Regions from separate parts of the Massilibacterium senegalense genome, predicted to be linked through region 1. Evidence: predicted binding sites of a transcription regulator. Region 1 holds the regulator's gene; the other holds the start of a gene.

Region 1 (8,902 bases):
TGGGTTCTGGGTGAAAGCGTTTCATCACTTCGTTCGCCACTTCTCCCATTTTTTCTACTTCATCACTTTCATATAATTGAATAACGTCTTGCTCGTTTATTCGTTCACCGTCTAATACACGTTTTAGAATATCATCAATTGCCATGATAACCCTCCATTACAGTAAAACTCCTGCTAGTATATTTTCTAATCGCACGTGCGCTTTGTACGTTTTTATTAAAGCGCTTTCTCTATAAAAATATTTATTTCATCGTATCATAAAAAACAAAAAAAGTCTGTGACAACTATTTATAAATGCGTCGGTTATCTCCTCCGATATATACCGGTGTTGTTAAGTGGCGAATCCGTTCCATAATCCGCTTTGCTTTTAATTCTTCAAAATCTCCTTGCATACTTACTTTAAAATGTTCTTCTAATTCCTTTAATGTTTTATTCGATGTATAAATGGTTGGTAATTTTTCCATCATACGATACTGCAAAATAACTCCAAGCACATCGTCCCGAATCCAACTGGACATCGATTCTGCCCCGATGTCATCTAACATTAAAATCGGTGCTTCTTTTACGACGTTAATTTTTTCTTGTAATGAATTATCTTTTATCGATTGTTTCATTTCTCTAAAAAACTCCGGTGCATACACGATAAGCGAGGATATATTTTTTTTGACTGCTAATTCATTCGCTAACGCACCGAGTAAATACGTTTTTCCAACCCCAAATTTCCCATAAAAATAAAGACCTTTAATAGGCTCCCCTTTTTCATATCGATCGACAAAATCCAATGCCTTCATAATAGCTTCCGAACGATGCGGGTCATTCAAATCCATATTTTTGAACGAAGCTTTACAAATTTCTTTTGGTATAAATAAACTTTGAATAAGCTGATCACGACGAACAATTTCATCGTATCGTACTTTTAATGAACATTTCTCATATGATATATGCATCATTTGATGATGAGAAATGAGATTAGGTGTATAACCTTGCATTAAATTAGGACAGTTATCCAACCCTGGACATTGTTCGCAATGTTCTTTTTCCATTTTATACTCAAGTAACTTCGATAAACTACGCCCTACTTTTTCGCGATTAATCTCTGGATGTTTTTCTAGAAAATCTTGAATTGGCCGGTACGATAAAATTTGTCGCTTTTGTTCTTCATACCGTTTACGAAACTCTTCGTTATTCATAAAATGCTTCAACGCATTTTGGATTGGTTCCATTATCTTCACCTCTATTCCTTTTGCTAAACAACGTTCACACTAAAGATTTTTAATTCTTTCTTCTAAAAGTTGTTTTTGCTGTTTCCAAGTTTCCTCGTCTACTTCTGTATCTTTTTCAGACATCCAATCGCCCATTTTTTCCACTTTCCGTCCCTTTTTCACAGATGGCATATTGGAATTTTTTTGCCATTTCTTTGACTTGTTATGTTCTTGTTGTGCAAAATCAATTGCTTCTTGCACTGTTTTAATTTTTTTCCGTGACCAGTGTGCGGCAATTTTTGTTACTAAAGGACCCGGTAATTTCCCATCATTTGTTTTCAAAACATAATCAATTAAGACATTGACAACTCCTGGTGTTAACTTTTGTTCAAACATAATGGTTTCTATTAGTTTCAAATCTACAAGTGCTGGTTTCCCACCATTTGCATAGGAACGTAACACATCATAAGGAGATAATGTTTCAAATTGATGTACGATTTTTTGTTTTTGTGTTACTACTTCCTCTTTTTTCATTTCTTTTAAGTTTTCTGGTTGATGTCGTAATGTTAAAAATGGTAACTTTTCTTGAATATTAATTTGATACCATGCGGCGATTTCCGTCCGTAAAAGGTCGATTGGAAATGATTCTTGATGTAAACAAACTTGTTGAATCATTTCACTCATTTGTTGTTCATTCAGGTGATAAATTGTCGCTAATTTCCAAATACTATCTCTTATTTCTTCAGTTAACCATTCTTTTGGTACAATCACGTCGGGAATCATCTCTAAACATAAATCTAAATGGAAAAATGACTCTTCTTCATATTCCACACCAGGTTCGACGCGGTCAACCAATTCATATCGTTCATCTTCCATAATCGCTTTCGTATCATCCGATAACACCAATTCGGACTCCATCACATTCGTAAACACTTCTGGAAAACTTTTTGTAATATCCTCATATCCGTCTTTTGGAATTTTATGCATTTGAAATTGTCTTTTTATCATTTGAAATTGCGTTTTCCCTAATCGATTAAACAAATAAGCAGCTAACCACTCTTCTTTAAAAAATGCCTGTGGGGATAAAGGTGGGCATAACTCGTAAATAAAAACTCGCTTTTCCTCATCTTTTTTTTGATAGACATGAAGCAACCCTAATCCTTCTAATTTTAACCTATCATGATAAATATCCGGTAATGTTTGAGATGACATCAACATTAAATAATGATGGCTGTGCGGTTTCGTTACGTAACTTTTTACATTTAACATTCCCCATAACGTCATATATAAACTGTAAGCAGAAGCCCCAATAATCGGTTGATATAATAACGTTAAAACTTTCTTGTCAAATTCATGTAAAATTCCATTCACCTTTACAATAAACGTATCTGTCGGTAATAAGTGCTTCCAAGAAGTAGTCATATAAAAACTCCTTCCAATCATGATGAAAAAAGAGCAAAACAGAGATGTTTAGCTCTTTTATGCTTTTCCTTTTTTAATTAGTTCTTTTAATTCTTGAATAAACACATTAATATCTTTGAATTGGCGATATACAGAAGCAAATCGTACATAAGCTACTTCATCCACCTCTGCTAATTTATCCATTACCATCTCACCGATATCTTGACTGTTCACTTCTGATAATCCTTGGGCACGAATTTTTTGCTCTACTTCTTCTACAATATTATCTAACTGTTCTAAAGAAACAGGTCGCTTTTCACAAGCTCGAACTAACCCGCGTAAAATTTTTTCACGGCTAAATTCTTCGCGAATCCCTTCTTTTTTAATGACAATGAGTGGCATTTCTTCTATCGTTTCAAATGTAGTAAAACGATACAAACACGATTCGCATTCACGACGTCTTCTAATCGAACGTCCGTCATGGATGGGTCTAGAATCTAGCACACGGGTACCGTTATGATTACAATTTGGACAACGCATTTATAATCAACTCCGATTTGTTTCAAACATCTTACTTCAATCATATAAAAAAGAGAAGTAAGTCGCAACCTAAAAAGAAAAAGAGATGCATAAAAAAGCATCTCTTCATTATCTATTTCCATTTTTAAAGAGCTGTTACTGGTGCCTTTTGAATACGAATTGGCCCCATGCCTCTTGGCACCTCTAGATGTTCACGCTTTGTTGAACCTAGTGCTTCAGCAATATATTCCGCAGCAACATTAGGATCAATTCGGTCACCACACGTGTAAACGTCTATACTTGCATATCCATGCTCTGGAAAACTATGAATCGTTAAATGTGATTCAGAAATAATCACCACTCCGCTTACACCATGAGGAGCAAATTTATGAAAAGCAACTTCCCGAATTTCAGCCCCTGCTTTTAATGCAGCTTCCACAAAAGTTCGTTCAATAAAGTCCATATCATTGATTTTGTCAAAGTCACAACCCCATAGTTCTGCAATAACGTGGCGTCCCATAGTATCCATATGCACTTCCCCCTTGTATGTTTAGTCATGCCTTCATTAAGCATGCAAGAATGTCCTTCTACCACGGGGGAAAGTTAGTCCAAAGAGGTCCTAACCCTTTAAGTAGATGCATTCTTTTTTTGCTTGTACCGAAGATTACGATATTTAGTATACTTAGTTTTTTTCTTTTTAGCAACATTATAATTGAATAATTTTCAGTACAATTATTCTATAATATGCCCTTAAACATAAAAAAATACCGTCTTCCATATTGGAAGACGGCCTATACCCCTTTTACTATTTTATATTAAATATAGTAAAAATAGGGGGTAATGTTCCTAAAACTAAAACAATGTCACCTATTGCACCTTCGTCATTCATTAAATAGGACAACTCCCCCCTTTGTTACATAAAATGTATAATAATATTATACATTTTATTCATATTTTGGATATAAAAAAAATTCCAAACGAAAAAATATAAAGTGGAGATAGGCTCGTTCACCGACAAAGCCATAAAGGAAGGATGAGAAAAGTGCCTCGTTGCCACTGGAAGCGGGTGACAATCGTTCACCTCTCGCAATTAGATTAAACTAAAACGCGAAAGACACTTGTTCACTGACAAAAAAAACGACCACACTCGAAAAATCCTGATTAATAAAAAAACATCCTGTTTAGAAAAATTCTCTAAACAGGATGGTGTAATTATTTTGTTACTGTTTCAAAAAGACCTTTTGCAACATGTTTTGTTAAATCAACCACACGGCAAGAATAGCCCCATTCATTATCATACCAAGCTAATATTTTTACTTTATTATCACCCATTACCATTGTAGATAATCCATCAACAATGGATGAGTTTTCATTTCCATTAAAGTCAATAGATACAAGTGGTTCTTCTGTGTATCCTAGAATTTCTTTTAACGGACCATTTGCAGCTTCTTTTAATACGTTGTTCACGTCTTCTACTGTTACGTCTTTTGCTAATTCTACAACAAGATCCACTAATGATACGTTCGGTGTGGGAACACGAAGTGCCATACCATTTAAACGTCCTTCTAAGTGAGGAAGTACTTTTGAAATTGCTTTTGCAGCACCTGTTGTTGTAGGGATAATAGATTGTCCACAAGCACGTGCACGACGTAAATCTTTATGTGGATTGTCAATATTTCGTTGGTCATTTGTATAGGAATGAACAGTTGTCATTAATCCGTCTACAATTCCAAAGTTTTCATCGATTACTTTTGCTACAGGAGCTAAACAGTTTGTTGTACAAGAAGCGTTCGAAATAATGTGGTGTTTTTCTGGAACGTAATCGTTTTCATTGACACCCATTACGATTGTAATATCTTCTTCTTTTGCCGGAGCTGTAATGACTACTTTTTTGGCACCAGCTTCAATATGGTAACCTGCTGTTTCTTTTGTTTTGAATTTTCCTGTTGCTTCTACAACAATGTCTACACCTAACTCTTCCCAAGGAAGTTCGCGTGGATCACGGTTTCTTGTAATTTTCACAAGTTTTCCATTTACTTTCAATTCATCTTCAGATACCACTTCGACAGGTGCTGCGAATGTTCCATGTATACTATCATACTTGATTAAATGTGCTAATGTTTCAGCTGGATAACTCGCATTAATTGCCACTACATCAAGTGTATTATCTAAAATTGCTTTACGAAAGACCATACGGCCAATACGTCCTAAACCATTAATCGCAACTTTTGCGTTCATAATAAAACTCCTCTCACATCATTATGTTACGCTATATTTGTTTTTATCAAAAAATAGTATAACATATATTACATATAAAGAAAGCGTTATTTTCAAAATTCAACACTTTTCTTTTAGTTTTCATCAATTATGTCCCAATTTCGTAAAATTTCAAGTAACTGGGTTTTTGTATTTTCTACTGAACCGTTATTATCAATGACTGCATCACTTAACGTTTTTTTCTCTTTTAACTGCATTTGTGATGCAATTCGACTGCGTGCTTGTTCTTGCGTAAAATCGTTTCGTTCCATCAATCGCTCCACTTGTGTCTCTTCGTCTACATAAATAAGTAATACTTTTTCTACCATATTCGTTAATTTACTTTCAAACAATAAAGGGATATCGAGAAAAATCACACTTTCTCCCGCTGCTATCCATTTTTCTTTTTTTTCGTTCATTCTTTTTCGTACAGCCGGATGAACAATAGCATTTAACGCTAACCGCTCTTTTTCATTATTAAACACAATTTCTCCTAATTTCGCTCGATTGATGGTGTGATCTTCTAATAAAATATCTGAACCAAAATGTTCCACAATTTTTTCGTACGCTTCTTCTCCTACTCTTACCACTTCTCGTGCAATCAAATCCGCATCAATAATAGGAAATTTCATTTCTTTTAACATGGTCACAACAGTGCTTTTGCCACTCGCAATGCCACCTGTAATTCCAACAACTTTCGTCACGACGAACACCCCTATTAGTTAAATTAACCGTATTAATCCTAAGATAAAAAAGAAAATACTCGGCAAAAAAGACAATTTCATAATCCATTGGAATCTTATCATAAAGCGACCACAAATCATACCAACATACAAGAAAAAGATGGTCATAATTGGAACAAGAATCCAAATCAATACAACAGATTGGCCGATTAATAAACTTGCTATTCCAGCGCCGAACGCATCTAGTGAGAGCGCAACACTTAAAAAGAACGCTTCCATACCTGTAATTTGTCCAGAATGATCAAAATCTACTTTTGTCGGTTCCTGTAAATATTCCCATACAAATGTTTTGTGATCAACAGTTGTTGTTTTTGCATTTTTTGTTGCTAAAAAAGATAAAAATGCGATGCAAATAAAAATAATCCCACCTAACCGTTCTAAAAAGGAAGCGGGAAGCAACATTTCCACCCAAGTGCCAACCGTAAACGCAACCATTAGCACAAATGCAGACATACACATAATAACAACCATCGACCAAAACGGAACATAAACTTTCCGCATCCCATATGTCATGCCAACAAACAAGCTATCAAAACTAACGGCAATAATAATCCATGCTATTGTCAACATAAAAAACGCCCCTTCCCATACCACTTTTTATATGTATATGGAAAAGGGCGTTTGTTGGTACATTATTTGTTTGGCTGACAAACAGGACAAAAATGCGTTCCCCGCCCACTGACTTTTATTTTTTCAATCGTTGTCTGGCAATGAGTGCATGGTTTTCCTTCTTGTCCATACACGTTTAGTTTCACTTGAAACATTCCCATTTGACCTTGGCTATTTACATATGACCTAATAGTACTTCCACCCTGTTCGACAGCTTCTTGTAATGTTTCTACAATCATTTCATGTAATAGCATTACTTGTTCTTTTGATAATGTTTGTGCAATCGTTTCTGGATGAATAGACGCTCGAAACAACGCCTCATCCACATAAATATTTCCTAAACCAACGACAATTGCTTGATCTAATAAAGTTGGTTTAATTTTTCTCGTCGTTTTTTGGAGACGTTCATATAAAAGCTCGGCCGTAAACGATGGGGAAAAAGGTTCTGGACCTAATCCTTTTAATGGCGCAATTGTTTCCTCCTCTCCTTTTTTAAATAAGTGCATCGTTCCAAATTTTCGTACGTCATGATAGCGTAATTCTGTCTCATCTTGAAAACAAAAACGAACGTGTGTATGTTTGTCATACGGAATTTCTTTTTTATCTAATCGATACTTACCTTCCATTCGTAAATGAGAAACAAGCACATAATCATCTAAAATAAATTTTAAAAACTTTCCCCTTCTATCGATTTGATGAATCGTTTGACCAACTAATGCACCTTGAAATTGTTCTACTTCTAGCGGATACTTCACTATTTTTGGATATAATACAACCGTATCTTGAATTGTTTTTTCTACTACAAGTTGTTCTAATGTTTTACGTATTGTTTCCACTTCCGGTAATTCTGGCATCCTATTCACCCTTACTTTTTTTCATATTAGCTAGAAAAGACATGAGTGGTACCTACCTACCCCATGTCTTTTCTTTTATTTTGCATCATACCAAGATGGCCCAAAGTCATAATCTACTTTTAATGGTACGTCTAACTGTACTGCTTGTTCCATTACTTCTGGTACTACTATTTTTAACTTCTCGATTTCATCTTCTGGAGCTTCAAAAATCAATTCATCGTGCACTTGTAATAATAGTCTTGCACGCAATCCTTCTCGCTCTAAACATTGATCCATTTCAATCATTGCTTTTTTAATAATATCCGCTGCACTTCCTTGAATAGGTGTATTCATTGCCGTACGTTCAGCAAAACTTCGAATATTAAAGTTCCGACTATGAATATCTGGAATGTATCTTCTTCTGTGTAAAAGTGTCGTTACATACCCTTGTTCTTTTGCTACTTGAACAATTTCCTCCATGTATATTTTTACACCTTTAAAAATTTCGAAATAGCGCGTAATAAAATCTGCCGCTTCTTTTCTCGGAATCCCTAGATTCTGTGACAATCCATAATCACTAATGCCATACACAATGCCAAAATTCACTGCTTTCGCTTGTCTTCTCATTAAAGGTGTTACTTCTCCTTCAGAAACATGAAAAACATCCATCGCCGTTTTTGTATGAATATCCATTCCTTGTTTAAATGCAGCAATCAATCGCTCATCTTGCGACATATGTGCTAAAACCCGAAGTTCAATTTGCGAATAGTCCGCCGCAAACATCATCCAATCTGGTTCAGAAGGAACAAATGCTTTCCGTATTTTCCGTCCTTCTTCAATCCTAATCGGAATATTTTGCAAGTTGGGATCTGTAGAACTAAGACGTCCTGTTTGCGTTAAGGCTTGATTAAAACGGGTATGAATATGTCCTGTTTTAGTGTTTACTTCTTTTAATAATCCTTCTACATATGTAGAATTTAATTTTCCTAATTGACGATAATCAAAAATAAGCGGGATGATTTCATGTTGATGCTGTAATTTTTCTAATACATCCGCACTCGTTGAGTAACCAGTTTTTGTTTTTTTAATTACTGGTAATTGTAACTTTTCAAATAAAATTTCTCCTAACTGCTTAGGTGAATTAATATTAAATGAAACACCTGCTAGCTCGTGAATTTGTTTTTCAATTTCTTCTAAACGTTCATCTAATTCTTTGCCCATTTGTTTTAAAATTTCCGTATCGATGCAAACACCTTGCTCTTCCATTTTCGCTAAAATCGTACTTAATGGAATTTCTAAATCATTTAATAAGGAAAGTTGCTCGTTTTCGCGTAAACGT
Region 2 (8,902 bases), 330 kb from region 1:
ATTGATTTGAATCTTGCGCTGGATATTTGTCCAAATATTCTTGGACAATATCTGCTTTTACTTCGATAAATTTTCCTAAACGTCCACTTCTGAAGTAAGAAAAAGCAAAGTAAGGTTCTAATCCTGTTGATACCCCTACCATTGTTCCCGTACTTCCTGTAGGTGCTACTGTTAATAAATGAGAATTTCGAATTCCGTATTTTACAATATCTTGACGAATATCTTCTGGCATTTGTTTCATATAGCCAGTGTTAATAAAGTTTTCCCGCAATGTTTTTGTTTCCTCGTCTGTATTGCCAATTAAAAACGGGAAGCTTCCTTTTTCTTTTGCTAATTCTATGGACGTACGATAAGCAGTAGTAGCAATCACTTCAAAAATTTGATCTACTAACTGATTTCCTTTATCTGAACCATACACTGTTTCACAATAAATTAATAAATCATGTAATCCCATCACACCAAGACCAACACGACGTTCGCCAAGTGCTTGTATACGGTTTTCTTCTAAAAAGTAAGGAGTGGAATCAATGACGTTATCTTGCATTCTTACGCCAATTTCAACCGTACGTTTTAATTTTTCAAAATCCACTCGTTTTTCTTCTTTATTTGCCATATTTGCAAGATTAACTGCTGCTAAATTACAAACTGAATACGGAGCAAGCGGTTGTTCCCCACAAGGATTTGTCGCTACTACTTTTTGTCCGTACGCTTTTGCGTTTGTCATATCATTTGCATTATCAATAAAGAAAATGCCTGGTTCTGCAGAATATGTAGCGCAAATATTAATTAATTTCCATAATTCACGAGCACGAATCGTACGGTGTGTACGCACTTTGTACCCCATTTGTTCCCATTCACGCACATCTCCAACTTCATGCCAATGCGTGTTGTATGAATCCATTTCTTCTGTTGAATAATGTTCAATATCAGGGAATTTCAATGAAAACTCTTCATCACAATCAACTGCATCCATAAATTCTTTTGTTAAACAAACAGAAATATTAGCACCTGTTAAAAATTCGGGGTTATGCACACTATACGTACCCATTTCCGCTAATTTTTGTTCTGCTTCATCCATTACCGATTTGGTAAACCCACCAGTACCTGGGATATTTTTATAATTTAAAATACCTTGGTACATATCTTTTTCTGTTTCTGATAATGGCGTGAATTTTAATTTTTCTTTTGCTTGACGACGAATGTCTTCATCTTCTGAATGCTCAATCAAAAAGCGCAAAATACGCGGATTTTGCATTTTAGAAATAATAAATTCAATAATATCAGGATGCCAAATAGCCATCATAATCATTTGTGCACCTCGACGGCTACCACCTTGTTCTACTAAGTGTGTCAGTTTGGCTATATCATCTAACCACGAAACGGAACCACTCGACTTTCCGTTTACACCTCGTGCTAATGCATTTTTAGGACGTAAAGTAGAGCCATTGGTACCAACTCCTCCACCACGACTCATAATTTCCATTACTTGTTTGCGGTGTTCACTAATACCTTCTCGACTATCTTTCACAAACGGCATAACATAACAATTGAAATACGTTACTTCTGTATCTGCTCCTGCTCCGTATAAAACACGCCCAGCAGGAATAAAGTTTAGTCGTACAAGTTCTTCATAAAATTGTTCAAATGACTGTTGTTTTTTATCTTCCGTCGTCTCTACAGAAGAAAGACCACGTGCATTTCTTTTGGCAATTTGCTCATAAAATAATTCTAACGGTTTATCAATTACATCTAATGAACGAACAACAATTCCTGTTAATTGTTCTTCTTCTGTATCTAAAGATGATCTATATTCCTCTTCTACGACAACAGTTGCTTTTTTTTGTTCCCAATCAATCGCTTTAATAGAACCAAGACCACGTGCTGGAAAATTAGGGTCTTCTTTAATCGTTAAAACGACAAAATCCCCCTCTTTTAACGTTTTCTTTTCTGTATCTTTAAATGAATAACGATCTAACATAACAAGGCGCGAAACCCCTTTATGTGTTAAATTCATATCTGAAGTAATTTCGTGCACTTGTGAAAATTGACGAATATCTTCATTTAAGCAATCGATGTTTACTGATTGATACATACTGGCCATCACAGTCATTTAATCTCCTCCTAAATGGTAAAACACAAAACTATGTCCATTCCGCTTGATTTCTCATCCGAAAGGAGCTAGAATGGACAAAGTGGCTTATCACATTGATTCTTTTACTATACGCTATTTTTCAAAAGCACTCAATATGTAGTGCTTTTTTTCATTTTTAAAACCTATATATAGTATATATCGAAAAAAAGGGGCATTTGTCAATTCGTTAAGATGCTAATTTTGGAGGAAAAAACGAGAGAATGAAACATATCCTCCTTTTTTCTCGATATTTTAAGGTATTTTATACATTGACGGATTCCCAGACAAAAATAACGCCAAATATCTTTTGCGTATTTAAATAATCCGTTTTATAATGTACATTAGTGTTATTTGTGAAAGGGAGGAGCATTTTCGATGGAAATCGTACTTAATCTTCTTATTTTTACTGCTCTTATTATCCTCTATTTTGTAATTTCTTCTTTGTTACAACGTCGATATTTAAAAACATTTACGCAAGAAGAATTTATTGAAGGATATCGAAAAGCACAATTAATTGACGTGCGTGAGCCAAGTGAATTTGAAGCAGGTCATATTTTAGGCGCTCGAAATATTCCATTAAGCCAATTTAATTTTCGAATGGAAAAAGAAATTCGAAAAGACAAACCTGTATACATCTATGACAATACAGGATTTTTGAGTAGTCGTGCTGCTCGGAAATTACATAAAAAAGGTTATCAAGATTTAGTACATTTAAAAGGCGGCTTTAGAAAATGGACAGGAAAAGTAAAAGTTAAATAAAGACGTCGTCAATCATGATTATTTGTAAAATTATTAAAAAACCAAGAAAATGGTTTAGCCATTATTCTTGGTTTTTTTCTTTTCATTCGCTTGTACCTGATTACTCTTTTTCATAACGTAATACCGGTTTTCTTGCAGCGAGTGTTTCGTCTAACCTTGATACAACCGTTGAATGCGGAGCTTCTTGCACAATTTCGGGATTCTCTTCTGCTTCTTCGGCAATTTGAATCATCACATCGATAAATTCATCTAATGTTTCCTTTGCTTCCGTTTCAGTCGGTTCAATCATTAATGCCTCTTCTACGTTTAATGGAAAATAAATGGTTGGGGGGTGATAACCAAAGTCAAGCAATCTTTTTGCAATATCTAACGTACGAACGCCTAATTTTTTTTGACGTTTCCCGCTTAGAACAAATTCATGTTTACAATGTTGATCAAACGGCAAATCATAATGTCCTTGTAAACGTCGCATCATATAATTAGCACTCAAAACAGCATATTCCGATACCTTTTTTAGCCCTTCTGGTCCTAATGTCCGAATATACGTATACGCCCGAACATTAATTCCAAAGTTTCCGTAAAATGCTTTTACACGACCAATGGATTGAGGACGATCTTCATCCAAGAAATAGCGATCTCCTTTTTTGGAGATAATCGGTTTCGGTAAAAATGGAATGAATTCTTTTTTTACCCCTACTGGCCCACTTCCTGGTCCACCGCCACCATGTGGCGTACTAAATGTTTTATGGAGATTTAAATGCACCACATCAAAGCCCATGTCTCCAGGGCGCGCTTTCCCTAGAATAGCATTCATATTTGCGCCGTCATAATATAGTTTACCACCAGCTTCATGGACAATGTCCGCCATTTGCACGATATCTTTTTCAAATAAACCGAGCGTGTTCGGATTCGTTAACATTAACGCTGCTGTATCACGTCCTACTACCCGTTTTAAATCTTCTAAATCAACTAAACCCTGTTCATTCGATTTTACGGTGATAGTTTCAAATCCAGCAACAGAAGTAGAAGCAGGATTTGTTCCGTGTGCGGTATCTGGCACGATTACTTTTGTCCGCCCAGTATCTCCTTTTGCTTCATGAAACGCACGGATGAGTCTTAATCCCGTCCATTCTCCGTGAGCTCCTGCAGCAGGTTGCAACGTCACTTCATCCATTCCAGTTATTTCACCTAAATCTTGCCCGAGTTCATACATTAATTGCAGTGCACCTTGAATTGTATTTTCCGGTTGCAATGGGTGCAAATGTGCAAAACCAGGCATCCGTGCTACTACTTCATTTATTTTTGGATTATATTTCATCGTACAAGAGCCAAGTGGGTAAAAACCAGAATCTACTCCGTGATTTCGTCGTGATAAGGCAGTATAATGCCGAATTAATTGTAGTTCTGACACTTCAGGTAATTGTGCAGGTTCCGTTCGGATATAGTCAGTTGGAATCCATGTTGTTTCTTCTTGTGCTGGGACGTCTAGTTCTGGTAAGGAATAGCTAATTCGTTGTTCTTTACTACGTTCAAAAATGAGTAATGATTGGTCGTTACGCATAATATCCCTCCAGTTCTTTCGCTAGTAAGTCAATTTCTTCTTTCATACGAAGTTCTGTTACGCAGACAAGCATACTATTTTTTAAATTATTTGCATATTTTCCAAGATCTAACCCACCTATGATTCCTTTTTCCATTAACTTTTTGTTTACTGCTTCTATCGGTTTGTTTAACGGAATCACAAATTCGTTAAAGAACGCATCACCAAATAAAACGGTGCCACCACAACGTTCAATTCGTTGTTTTGCATAGTGTGCTTTTTGGATATTTTGTTTTGCAAGTTCTCGGATACCTTGTTTCCCAAAGGCAGTCATTGCGACAGATGCAGCTAACGCATTTAATGCTTGATTGGAACAAATATTAGAAGTAGCTTTATCACGGCGAATATGTTGTTCACGCGCTTGTAACGTTAAAACAAATCCACGACGTCCTTGCTCATCTATTGTTTGCCCCACTAATCGTCCAGGAATTTTTCGCATTAATTTTTTTGTTACCGCAAAATAGCCACAGTGTGGTCCGCCTAGTGATTGAGAAATCCCAAATACTTGCGCATCACCAATCACAATATCTGCGCCAAAATTTCCAGGCGGGGTAAGTAGCGCTAATGATAACGGATTGCTCGATACGATAAAATGTGATTTTTTTGCATGAACAATCGGTTCCATTGCTTGTAAAGGCTCAATTTGTCCATAAAAATTCGGATATTGAATAATGACACCTGCGATATCTTCTGTCATCTTTCGTTTGAGATCTTCAAGGTCTGTTTGACCTTCTTTTAGTTCTAATTCCACTATCGTTATTTTTGCACCAGACGCATATGTTTTTAACGTTTCTCGGTACTCTGGGTGTACCCCTTTCGAAACTAAAATAGTCTGTTTTTTCTTGGAATTCCCAACCGCTAAAAACGCTGCTTCGCTTAGAGCAGTAGATCCATCATACATGGAAGAATTAGCCACATCCATTCCCGTTAATTCACAAATCATCGTTTGAAATTCAAAAATAGCTTGTAATTCTCCTTGTGATATTTCTGGTTGGTACGGTGTATAAGCAGTATAAAATTCTGAACGTGAAATCACCGCCTCGACAACAGCTGGAATCGTATGATCGTATACGCCTGCACCTAAAAAACTCGGATATTCTTTTGTATGACAATTTTTATCGGAAAGGTGTTGTAACTGTTTCATGACGTCAGATTCCGCTTGAGCTTCTTGTATAGATAATGAGCGATTTAAACGAACATTTTCTGGAATATCAGAAAACAAATCCTCGATGTTAGATACTCCAATCGTTGCTAACATTTCTGTTTCATCTTGTTCTGTCATTGGTAGGTACCGAAACTTCATGCTTATCCCTCGTTTCTGGATTATTTTAATCGTTTATAAAAAGGCGTCGTTCTTACTATGGCCTTTACCCGTTTTTTTCGAACCTGCACCTCAACTTCTTGTCCTATGTCAGAAAAATCTGTCTTTATAAGCGCTAATCCGATATTTTTCTTTAACGTCGGTGACTGCGTCCCACTTGTCACCACACCAACCTGTTGTCCCTCGACAAATAGCTCGTAACCTGTTCGTGGAATACCTTTTTCAATCATTTCAATTCCAACAAGCTTCCTTAGAACACCATATTCTTTTTGTTTATTTAATGCTTCTCGGCCGATAAAAGATGGACTTTTCTGAAGTTTTACAGCAAAGCCAATGCCTGCTTCAAGCGGTGAAATTGTTTCGCTTAGTTCTTGACCATAAAGAGGCAAACAAGCCTCAAAGCGAAGAGTATCGCGCGCCCCTAATCCACACGGCAACAAACCATCTTCTTTTCCAGCTTCTAATAAAGCGGTAAATAAAAGAACTACCTCGTTTGCTGCTACATACAATTCAAATCCATCTTCTCCTGTATATCCAGTTCGTGAAATAAGCGTCTCTACATTCGCAATCTTCACCTGTTGCTTAAAACCAAACATAGGAATGTCACCAATCGGATCTTCTGTTAAAGAGTGAACGATTTGTTCTGCCGATGGTCCTTGAATAGCTATTTGTGCAATTTGATCTGACACATTTTCAATCGAAACATGGTCCATTCGATGTTGAACGAGCCAATGGTAATCTTTTTCTATGTTTGCTGCATTGACAACGAGTAAGTATTCTCCGTCTTTTTGTTTATACACAATCAAATCATCAATTACTCCGCCATCTTCATTACACATTACCGTATATCGCGCCTTATCTGTCGTTAACGATTGAAGATCATTCGTCATCATCTGTTGTAAAAAAGGAAGAGCGTTTTCCCCAGTCACTAAAATTTCCCCCATATGAGAAATGTCAAATAATCCCGCTTTCGTCCGCACTGCCTCATGCTCTTCCTTAATACTCGAAAATTGAACTGGTAATTCCCATCCTCCAAAATCAATTGTTTTTGCTCCGAGATCTTCGTATATTGTAAATAATGGTGTACGTTTTAATTGTGTCATAGCTTTGTCTCCTTTCTTTTTCTTGTTACCTGTCCATAAATTTGACTACTAAAAAACAGAGACATCCTACTAATTCATAAGGTAGTTCGTCTCTGTTCATGACAATTATTCTTTTATAAAACGGAGACGTATGTGTTTCTTTAGAGCCACAGCTCATTCAAATGATTTTCTTCTTACCAATCATCTACGTTTTTAACATACTTTTACGTTTTATTGTACAGACTAATATTGTTACCTTTATCCTACCATTAGTATCTTTTATATAGCAATGCAGAAAGAAAGGAGCAGGTAAGATGGATATTCCTGTTTTTTGGGACACTGATTTTGAAACGTCCTTTCAAGAATGGTTAACAAAAGGAGCACCCCATACACCAGAGTCTCTTTTTCGTTTACATTATGAACATGAAAAAAGAAATACAATTGATGATTTTTATGAATTACAAGCATTGCATTATTTACCCCATCTTTCATTCTTTCCTCACCAAGTAGAAACATGCAAAAAAGTGATCCGGGAATGCGATGGGAAAGCCATTTTAGCAGACGAAGTAGGGCTAGGCAAAACAATAGAAGCAGGATTAATTGTAAAAGAACTTATCATTCGAAATTTAGTGAAAAGCGTCTTAATCTTAACTCCCGCTTCCTTAGTCAAACAATGGGAAGCAGAACTAAACGAAAAGTTCCACTTACCTATTTATGAATTTCGAAAAAAAGTTCCATTACAAGAACAACCGCATGTCATTATGTCACTAGACTTTGCAAAACGTTCTCCTTACCGGGAAGAATTATTAAATCAATCGTTCGATATGATAATTATTGATGAAGCACATAAATTAAAAAATCCTAAAACAAAAAACTATACATTCGTAAAAGAACTAAAGAAAAAGTTTTGTTTGTTATTAACCGCAACACCAATCCAAAATCATTTACCAGAAGTCTTTTATCTCGTATCTCTTTTAAAACCGGGATATTTAGGGAATGAGCAGACACTCTCACGTTATAAAAAACAAACCGACGATCAATTAAATCATGTAAAGTCACTTATCGAAAAAATTATGATTCGAAATCGAAGAAAAGACTTAAACATGAAACAAGTAAAACGAATCATTCATGTTAAAACTTTTACACCAACGATTGAAGAACAAAACATTTATAAACAATTAACCGATTTAGCAGAAAAGACATCCGTTCCTATATTTCAATCTTCTTTATCTGTTCTAACGCTTTTACGAGAATACTGTAGTAGCAAAGAGGCGCTTTGGATGACATTAAATAAAATGTGTAAAAAACAACCATCTCTCCTGAAACATCATCAAATGAAAAAACTTTTACAATCGTTAGAACAAGTCCAACGCCATTCCAAAGCAGTGCTTGTGTTAGAACTGTTACAACGAATAGACGACAAAGTCATTATTTTTACGGAATATAAAATAACGCAACTTTTTTTACAATGGTTTTTACAACAACACGGCATTCGTTCTGTTCCTTTTAATGGAGATTTTAAAAAATCCAAAAGAGAATGGATGACCCAACTTTTTTCGAAAGATGTGCAAGTATTAATCGCAACAGAATCTGCTGCAGAAGGGATTAACCTTCAGTTTTGTCATCATTTAATCCACTATGATTTACCATGGAATCCGATGCGCTTAGAGCAAAGAATTGGGCGGATTCACCGTATTGGACAACAAGAGGACGTTCACCTGTACTACTTTATCGCGCAAAATACGATAGAAGAAAAAATGTATGCAATGCTTCATGAAAAAGTAGCTTTATTTGAAAGAGTGATTGGAGAATTAGATGTTATTTTATCAAATAAATCGTCCTCTCCTTTGCAAACTGATCAACAAACGAACATTAGCATACACTAACTAGAAAAAAATACATTTTAAGGAGAAGATGTTGATGGATCATGACACTTTTTTTCAATGGATGAAGCAATTTTTTTTAGCATCTGGTTGCTCTTTACTAGAAGAACATGCAAATGTCGCGAC

The links. The regulator NrdR, encoded in region 1, represses ribonucleotide reductase genes. The targets are predictions, from matches to a motif close to AACACNATATATNGTGTT.
Region 2: the regulator NrdR is predicted to act here: its motif matches at 2,239-2,256, upstream of BN1372_RS08520 (vitamin B12-dependent ribonucleotide reductase).

The regions. Positions count from the first base shown of each region.
Region 1 covers NZ_LN831786.1:1,349,256-1,358,157, forward strand. The annotation lists gene mqnC (cyclic dehypoxanthinyl futalosine synthase) at 1-145, opposite strand, end outside; gene dnaI (primosomal protein DnaI) at 285-1,223, opposite strand; gene BN1372_RS10130 (replication initiation and membrane attachment family protein) at 1,263-2,624, opposite strand; gene nrdR (transcriptional regulator NrdR) at 2,682-3,143, opposite strand; gene speD (adenosylmethionine decarboxylase) at 3,268-3,651, opposite strand; gene BN1372_RS10145 (glyceraldehyde-3-phosphate dehydrogenase) at 4,335-5,360, opposite strand; gene coaE (dephospho-CoA kinase) at 5,474-6,082, opposite strand; gene ytaF (sporulation membrane protein YtaF) at 6,101-6,691, opposite strand; gene mutM (DNA-formamidopyrimidine glycosylase) at 6,754-7,584, opposite strand; gene polA (DNA polymerase I) at 7,660-8,902, opposite strand, start outside.
Region 2 covers NZ_LN831786.1:1,022,767-1,031,668, forward strand. The annotation lists gene BN1372_RS08520 (vitamin B12-dependent ribonucleotide reductase) at 1-2,110, opposite strand, end outside; gene BN1372_RS08525 (rhodanese-like domain-containing protein) at 2,507-2,890, shown strand; gene gcvPB (aminomethyl-transferring glycine dehydrogenase subunit GcvPB) at 2,991-4,451, opposite strand; gene gcvPA (aminomethyl-transferring glycine dehydrogenase subunit GcvPA) at 4,444-5,793, opposite strand; gene gcvT (glycine cleavage system aminomethyltransferase GcvT) at 5,814-6,914, opposite strand; gene BN1372_RS08545 (DEAD/DEAH box helicase) at 7,208-8,779, shown strand; gene BN1372_RS08550 (YqhG family protein) at 8,814-8,902, shown strand, end outside.